DNA from 2 places in the Pseudescherichia sp. genome. Region 2 is predicted to be linked to the other one. Evidence: predicted binding sites of a transcription regulator. Region 2 holds the regulator's gene; the other holds the start of a gene.
The links. Region 2 encodes CRP, which controls carbon source genes, mostly activating them, when cyclic AMP is high. Its sites were predicted from a motif close to ATGTGANNNNNNTCACAT; they were not measured.
Positions count from the first base shown of each region.

Region 1: a site for CRP is predicted at 1,757-1,774, ahead of rhaS (HTH-type transcriptional activator RhaS). Genes of this name have one in related genera too.

Region 1 covers NZ_DAMBWA010000016.1:49,838-54,005, forward strand. The annotation lists gene rhaR (HTH-type transcriptional activator RhaR) at 1-711, opposite strand, end outside; gene rhaS (HTH-type transcriptional activator RhaS) at 792-1,628, opposite strand; gene rhaB (rhamnulokinase) at 1,929-3,398, shown strand; gene rhaA (L-rhamnose isomerase) at 3,395-4,168, shown strand, end outside.
Region 2 covers NZ_DAMBWA010000003.1:406,911-411,078, forward strand. The annotation lists gene RTX96_RS06690 (YccS/YhfK family putative transporter) at 1-1,457, opposite strand, end outside; gene crp (cAMP-activated global transcriptional regulator CRP) at 1,508-2,140, opposite strand; gene RTX96_RS06700 (OsmC family protein) at 2,449-2,853, shown strand; gene RTX96_RS06705 (phosphoribulokinase) at 2,905-3,774, opposite strand; gene RTX96_RS06710 (YheU family protein) at 3,828-4,046, opposite strand; gene RTX96_RS06715 (hydrolase) at 4,047-4,168, opposite strand, start outside.

The sequences.
Region 1 (4,168 bases), on a different contig from region 2:
CAGCAGATACTGGGCATGACAGATGCGCAGCTGGCGCAGGTAGTTATTGATTGTCATGCCGGTCTGGGTACGAAACTGCTGACGTAGTGTACGCTCACTACACTGATTTTGCTCACAAAATTGTTCAAGCAAAAAGGCACGGTTAAGGCTGCTGGCCAGGGCAGTAATAAGCTTATCCAGCAACGCTTCGCTGCGGGTCGCCGAAAGATTATCGGTGGCGTAGCGATGGCGCTTCAGGGTTAATATGAGCTGGGCAAACAGGGTCTCCGCCAGCGGATCGGAAAGCGGATCCGCTTTGGCGCTCTCATGCTCCAGCTGGCTAATCACCTGCCGCGCCTGGGCCATGCCGCTGCTGCCGATGCGCCAGTAAGGTATCGGCTCCCCGCCGTCCAGGCCGGGAATATGCGCGGCCCAGTCAAGGTTGAGCGTCAGCCGCTCCGGGCAGTAGATAATATTTTGCAGAACCAGATCGTTTACTGAGGCGTAGGCGTGACGATCCTCGGCACGGATATAGAAGAGATCGCCCCGGGTAATGCGGTAGGGACGATCGTTAAGAATATGCAGGCCGTTGCCGCGCCAGACCAGCACCAGCTCGTTAAACTCGTGGGCGTGTTCAGCAAAGACGTTTTGCGGATAGCGATCGGCCACCGCGACCGCCTGCCAAGGCCTGGCAAAAAAATCCTCTCTCCGCAAAATTAACTGGCCTGCCACAGCGTCACCTCAACTGCCTTCAACCTTCTATATTTAGCTGTTTTTTAGCAAAAAAACGGTGACTGCCTTCTCGTTTACGGCTATTGCAGCGGCGTGTCCCGCCCCTGGCGAATATCCCGCGGTGACCAGCTAAACTCCCGGCGAAAAAGGGTCGAAAAGTGATTGCTGTCGCCGAAACCGCAGCGAAACGCAATGTCAGTAACGCTCTCATCGCTGTGGCGCAACAGGTGGCGGGCTTTAATCAGGCGCAGGCGATTCAAGTAGCGCTGCGGGGTCATTCCCGTGTGCTGCTTCAGCTGACGGTGCAGCGTACGCAGTGAGAGAGCGAAACGGTCGGCAAGAGACTCCCAGCAGACCTCATCCGCAAAGTGATCTTCCAGCCACGCCATCATCTGGTTCAGGCGGGCATCGTTGTTAACAGCGCCCTCTTCAAGGCTGCTCTTACGCAGCAGCACCAGCAGCTGCATAAACAGGATCTCCCGGCTGGCAAGAGCGGCAGTTCCCTCCTCCTCGCCGCTCTGCTCCATCTGGCTGACAATCTGCCGCACCTGCTGTAGCGCTCCCTGGTTAACTCGCCAGTGAGAGGGGTAGTGTCCGTCCTGCTCCTGAGGCAGCAGCTGGTTCAGGCCTGCCAGGAACTGGAACGCCTCTGGCGAGCGGTAGAGCACGTTGGTCAGGCAGAGATTATCCGTGTGCTCGTAAAGGTGTCTGTCATGGTCGCGGATAAAGCAGACGCTCCCCCCGCTGATGGAGTAGGGCTGGCCGTTAAAGACGTGAATGCCCGATCCATGCTCAACGATAACAATCTCATGAAAATCATGGTGATGTTCAGGAAACGCCGACTGGGGAAGGCGCGGCTCGATAGCCACAGGCGTTTTACCTGAAGGAAAAAAATCCACGCTGTGTAGTACGGTCATGATGGCTTCCTGAACTGGAGAACATGCCAAAAAGAGTAATGAAGGGCTGACAATCCCACCTTGAATTTTTGACGTCAAAGCGCGCAAACCCGGTCGCTTTTTCAAGAAACGGTGTGAAAGATCCGGAAATGCGGCTGGCGTCACATCCGCTGTGAGGGGCGCTATTACTGGAAATTGTGAACACTATCACGTTCATCTTTGCTTTCTTGCCAGCGCCCAATTTTGTCTGTCCATAGCAAGAAGGTGCGCCGTTAAGGGGGTTCGTAGACTGTCGCCATTGACTCTCAGAAGGACTCCACTATGACCTTTCGCCATTGTGTCGCAGTCGATCTCGGCGCATCCAGTGGACGCGTAATGCTGGCGCGTTACGACAGTGAACAGCGCGCCCTGTCGCTGCGTGAAATTCACCGCTTCGTCAACTGCCTGCAAAACGTGGACGGCTTTGCTACCTGGGATATCGACAGCCTGGAGAGTGAGATCCGCCTTGGGCTAAACAAGGTCAGCGCGCAGGGCATTCAGATCGACAGCATCGGCATTGATACCTGGGGCGTGGACTATGTACTGCTTGATAAGCACGGCCAGCGCGTCGGTCTGCCGGTGTCATACCGCGACGGGCGCACGCACGGCGTGATGGCCAGCGCTCAGGCACAGCTCGGCAGAGAGACGATCTATCAACGCAGCGGCATCCAGTTTCTGCCGTTCAATACGCTCTACCAGCTGCGTGCCTTTGTCGAGCAGCAGCCAGAGCAGGTAGCGCAGGTGGCGCATGCCCTGCTGATCCCCGACTACTTCAGCTTTCGCCTGACGGGCAAGATGAACTGGGAGTACACCAACGCCACCACCACCCAGCTGGTGAATATCAATAGCCATAACTGGGATGAGGAGCTGCTGGCCTGGACCGGTGCTGACAAAGCCTGGTTTGGCACACCAACCCAGCCGGGCAGGGTGATTGGTCACTGGCTAAGCCTGCAGGGAACGGCGATCCCGGTCGTAGCCGTCGCCAGCCATGATACCGCCAGCGCGGTGATCGCCTCGCCGCTGAGCGATGCGGACAGCGCCTACCTCTCCTCTGGCACCTGGTCCCTGATGGGTTTTGAGAGCCAAACCCCCTATACCAACGAGGCGGCGCTGGCGGCCAATATCACCAACGAGGGCGGTGCCGAAGGGCGCTACCGGGTGCTGAAAAACATCATGGGCCTGTGGCTGCTGCAGCGGGTGCTGAAAGAGCAGAACGTGACCGACCTGCCTGCCCTGATTGCTGATACCGAGCAGCTAACCGCCTGCCGGATCCTGATTAACCCCAACGACGAGCGTTTTATCAACCCGCAAAACATGAGCGCTGAGATCCGCGCCGCCTGCCGTGGATCCGGCCAGCCTGAGCCAGAAGGTCCCGCCGGGCTGGCGCGCTGTATCTTCGACAGCCTTGCCCTGCTCTATGCCGACGTGCTCGGCGAACTGGCAACGCTGCGCGGCAGGCCGTTCAGCCAGCTGCATATCGTCGGCGGCGGCTGCCAGAACCGTCTCCTCAACCAGCTCTGCGCCGACGCCTGCGGCGTCACCGTCGTCGCTGGCCCCGTCGAAGCTTCGACGCTGGGCAATATCGGTATTCAGCTAATGACCCTGGAAGAACTAGACAACGTCGACGCTTTCCGTCAGGTCGTAACGGCCAATTACCACCTGACAACCTTCATTCCACAACCTGACAGTGAAATTGCCCGCCACGCTGCGCAGTTTCAAACCAAACAACAGAGAAAGGAGCTTTGCGCATGACCACTCCAATTGAACAAGCCTGGGAACTGGCTAAGCAGCGGTTTGCCGCGGTAGGCGTTGACGTTGAGGAGGCGCTGCGCCAGCTCGATCGCCTGCCGGTCTCCATGCACTGCTGGCAGGGCGACGACGTGGCCGGGTTTGAGAACCCGCAGGGCGGCCTGACCGGCGGGATCCAGGCCACCGGTAACTACCCCGGCAAAGCGCGCAGCGCCCAGGAGCTGCGGGCGGATCTGGAACAGGCCCTGAGCCTGATCCCCGGACCAAAACGCCTGAATCTGCATGCCATCTACCTTGAGTCAGAGACGCCGGTGGAGCGTAACGCCATCAGGCCCGAGCACTTTACAAACTGGGTGGCGTGGGCAAAAGCGCAGAAGCTGGGCCTGGACTTTAACCCCTCCTGCTTCTCGCACCCGCTGAGCGCCGATGGCTTTACCCTCTCCCACGCCAACGACGAGATCCGCCAGTTCTGGATCGACCACGTTAAAGCCTGCCGTCGCGTCTCGGCGTACTTTGGCGAGCAGCTGGGCACGCCGTCGGTGATGAACATCTGGGTTCCGGACGGCATGAAAGATGTCACCGTTGACCGCCTTGCGCCGCGCCAGCGCCTGCTCGCCGCGCTGGATGAGGCCCTGAGCGAAAAGCTGAGCCTGGATCATCACATCGATGCCGTAGAGAGCAAGCTGTTTGGCATCGGTGCGGAGAGCTACACCGTCGGCTCGAACGAGTTTTACATGGGCTATGCCACTAGCCGGCAGACCGCGCTCTGCCTG
Region 2 (4,168 bases):
CGGGCGACGATAAAGTTCTCGCCGCTCAGGGTCAGAATTTGAATCGAATAAACCGCCGTAATGGTGAAACCCACCGTCGCCCAGCCGTAGCTCTTACGAATTATCAGGTAGCTTACCAGCGTAATAAACAGCATGCCCAGCAGCGTGTACCCCTCCGGGACATGAAAGTGCAGGGCGAACCCGGCGATGGTCAACCCCGCTAACGTCCCTGCCGCCCGGTGTAAAATACGCACCCGCGTGGCACCGTAACCGTTCTGCGTGACCAGCAGCACCGTCATCAGGATCCAGTAGGGCTTCGGCAGGTGCAGCGCGCTGCCCATCAGGCTGGCGACGCTCAGCATGACGCTGATGCGGGCGGCGTTGCGCAGCGCCGGAGATTTCAGCGACAGGTAGCTCTTGAGCGCCTCCCATAGCGGCTGGCGGCGCTGCTGGTCGGCCATCAGATCGCGCGTATAGAGCGGACGCTGGGTGCGCAGCACGCGGGCAATACGGCTAAAGTGCCAGGCGCAGAACTGCCCGACCGGGTTTTGCGGATGCTGGCGGGCGATCTTCTCCAGCGCGCCAATCTGCTTCTCCATAGTGAAGCGGGTCGGGTAGCGATGGTAGAGAATGTCGTCCGCCAGCACCCGGAGCCGGGCGGCGACCACCTGCGCATTCCAGCGGATCACCGCTTCGGCGTGGCTGCGCTCCACCAGCTTCTGCACCTCTTCCGGCTGGTGCAGGCTAACCGAGATGTGCTCCTGCAGATCCAGCGCCACCTGAAACGCCCGCAGCAGACGCTTGTAGTCGTTATGCTGGTTGGCGGCGAGCATATGCAGCTGCTGATAGCACTGGCTGATGAGATCCACCGCCTTTTGCTGGCGCGTCAGCAGCGGTGGCAAGGCCTTCTCCGGGTCGGCGTGCTGCGTTAGCAGGCTGTACTTCGCCTCGCAGTAGTCGGCAAGCTGGCGATAGAGCAGGCTTAACGACTCACGCAGCGGCTGCTCGCGCCACAGCCAGAACCAGAACCAGTTAAATGCGCCATACCAGAGCGTGCCCAGGGCGTAGATGAGCAGCGGCTCCCAGACCGGCATATTGCCCGCCAGGCTCAGGGTAAAGATAGCGGCGATGAGCGAGGCAGGCAGCAGGCGAGCGTGTAGAGGACTGATTTCCGCCGTGACGCCCAGCAGCATTGCCAGTCCGGCAAGGATCAGCGGGAGCGCAACGTTGGCCCCCAGCAGCAGCTGCACCGCCAGGCTACAGCCGGCAAACAGCGAACCGCCGATAATCAGGCGCTTAAAGAAGCGTTTGTGTGGGGTATCAAGACCGGCAATGTTACAGCAGGCGGGCACCAGCGAGAACAGTAGCCCCTGCTGCAGGTGGCCTAACGCCAGGCCGATGGCCACGGGAAGGCACAGCACCAGCGTTTGCCGCAGTGCGTAGTTAACTTCAGGGTGGTAGATTAACCGGCGCCACATGGGGGAGAGCAAAAACGGCGTGCGCAGAGGCGACACGCCGTTCTTAAAGCTTAACGCGTTCCGTAGACGACGATGGTTTTACCATGTGCAGAGATCAGGTTCTGATCTTCCAGCATCTTCAGAATACGGCCCACGGTTTCGCGGGAGCAGCCCACGATCTGGCCAATCTCCTGGCGGGTGATTTTGATCTGCATCCCGTCCGGATGGGTCATGGCGTCTGGCTGTTTAGCCAGGTTCAGCAGCGTCTGCGCGATGCGGCCGGTAACGTCGAGGAAGGCAAGGTTGCCCACTTTCTCAGAGGTGACCTGCAGGCGACGTGCCATCTGCGACGAGAGGCGCATCAGAATATCCGGGTTGACCTGGATAAGCTGACGGAATTTTTTATAGGAAATTTCGGCCACTTCACAGGCGGTTTTCGCCCGTACCCATGCGCTGCGCTCCTGGCCCTCTTCAAACAGGCCCAGTTCACCGATAAAGTCTCCCTGGTTCAGGTAAGAGAGGATCATCTCTTTCCCTTCTTCATCCTTGATGAGCACTGCCACCGAGCCTTTGACGATGTAATACAACGTTTCCGCTTTTTCACCCTGGTGAATCAGCGTGCTCTTCGACGGGTACTTATGAATGTGGCAATGAGACAAGAACCATTCGAGAGTCGGGTCTGTTTGTGGTTTGCCAAGCACCATGCGCGGTTATCCTCTGTTATAAGCTGGCGCCAGTCGCGGGACGGGTCCGGCGGCTGGGGTTGCAATCATATGCTTCCCGAATCCTGGGAAGGGGGCCGTCAATATAGGCATGCGGCCTGTAATGGTTGAAGTCCTCTGCATACCTGCATAATGTCAATACATTACTGGAGCATCCCGACTGTTTTAGCATAGCTTTTGCCGTGTGTCTCCTGGTGTCTCGCTTCAGCTTGATGCAGGTCGCCTTCCGTTGCGCGTTTTGCTCTGCGCGCGTAATCTGTCGGGAAAATTGCCACTCTGGAGTGATGAAAATGCAAGCACGCGTAAAATGGGTTGAAGGGTTAACGTTTCTCGGCGAGTCCGCCTCTGGGCATCAGGTCTTAATGGACGGCAACTCCGGGGACAAAGCCCCCAGCCCGATGGAGATGGTACTGATGGCGGCAGGCGGATGCAGCGCCATTGACGTGGTGTCGATCCTGCAGAAAGGGCGTCATAGCGTGACCGATTGCGAAGTGAAGCTGACCTCCGAGCGTCGGGAAGAGGCGCCGCGTCTCTTCACCCACATCAACCTGCACTTTATCGTTACCGGCAAAGAGCTGAAGGAGGCGGCGGTATCCCGCGCGGTGGATCTCTCAGCGGAGAAGTACTGCTCCGTGGCGCTGATGCTGGAGAAAGCGGTCAATATCACCCACTCCTACGAGGTGGTTGAGGGATGATTTTATGCCCGGTGGCGCTGCGCTTACCGGGCCTGCATGTCGCGCATTACCCTATTCAATCTTCTTGCCTTCCATCAGCCGCTGCACCAGCGGCAGCATAATCAGCTCCATCGCCAGTCCCATTTTGCCCCCCGGCACCACCAGGGTGTTGATGTGGGAGATAAACGATCCCTGCAGCATCGCCAGCAGCCAGGGATAGTCGATACCCTCCAGATCGCGAAAGTGGATCACCACAAAGCTCTCGTCCAGCGAGGGAATATTTTTGGCTGCAAAGGGATTTGAGGTGTCAACCGTGGGGACGCGCTGGAAGTTGATGTGGGTGCGGGAGAACTGCGGCGTAATGAAGTTGATGTAGTCATCCATCGAGCGCACCACCGAGTCCATCACCGTCTCCCGGGAGTGGCCGCGCTCGCTGGTGTCGCGGATCATCTTCTGGATCCATTCGAGGTTAATAATTGGCACCACCCCTACCAGCAGATCCACATGGCGCGCCACGTCGTGCTGGGGCGTCACCACGCCGCCGTGCAATCCTTCGTAAAAAAGAATGTCGGTGGGTTCCGGCAGCGGCTGCCACGGCGTAAAGGTGCCCGGCACCTGGTTCCAGGGGACGGCTTCGTCGTAGGTGTGCAGATACTTGCGTGCCTGTCCGGTGCCGTTGTGACCATATTCGATAAAGGTCTGCTCCAGCAGACCAAAGTCGTTGGCGTCCGGACCAAAGTAGCTGATATGCCGCCCGGCATCGCGCGCCTTGCGGATCGCCATATCCATCTCCGGACGGGTATAGCGGTGGAAGCTATCGCCCTCCACCTCGGCGGCGCGTAGACCCAGCTGGGAAAATATTTTACGAAAGGCGAGGCTGGTGGTGGTGGTACCTGCACCGCTGGAACCTGTGACAGCAATCACCGGATGTTTGGCTGACATAGCGAACGACTCCCTGATTAACAGCAGAAGAGGGCGGATCGCCTGACGCAGCGTTATTCGCGAAACTGTTTCCGGGGCATAATATTGACTGTCTCGTGCAGCTCTGACCACACCAGCACGGCCTCACCCGTTTCCAGCTGACGCTTTACGTCGGCAACCTTTTGCTCAAGCGAACGCTCATGTTCACCATAATCGGTGCCTTCGCGCAAGACAAAGCTCTCAATCAGGCTGTAGAGCGTCTCGGGTGCAACCTCTTGCCAGGGAATAATCATCTATGCCTCCAGATAGGGTGCCAGCCAGTCGGGGATGCGCTTTTCAAGCCACATCTCAGGGCGGCGCAGCGTGCCGCCAACGAAGCCAACGTGGCCGCCATGTTCGGTCAACTGATATTCAA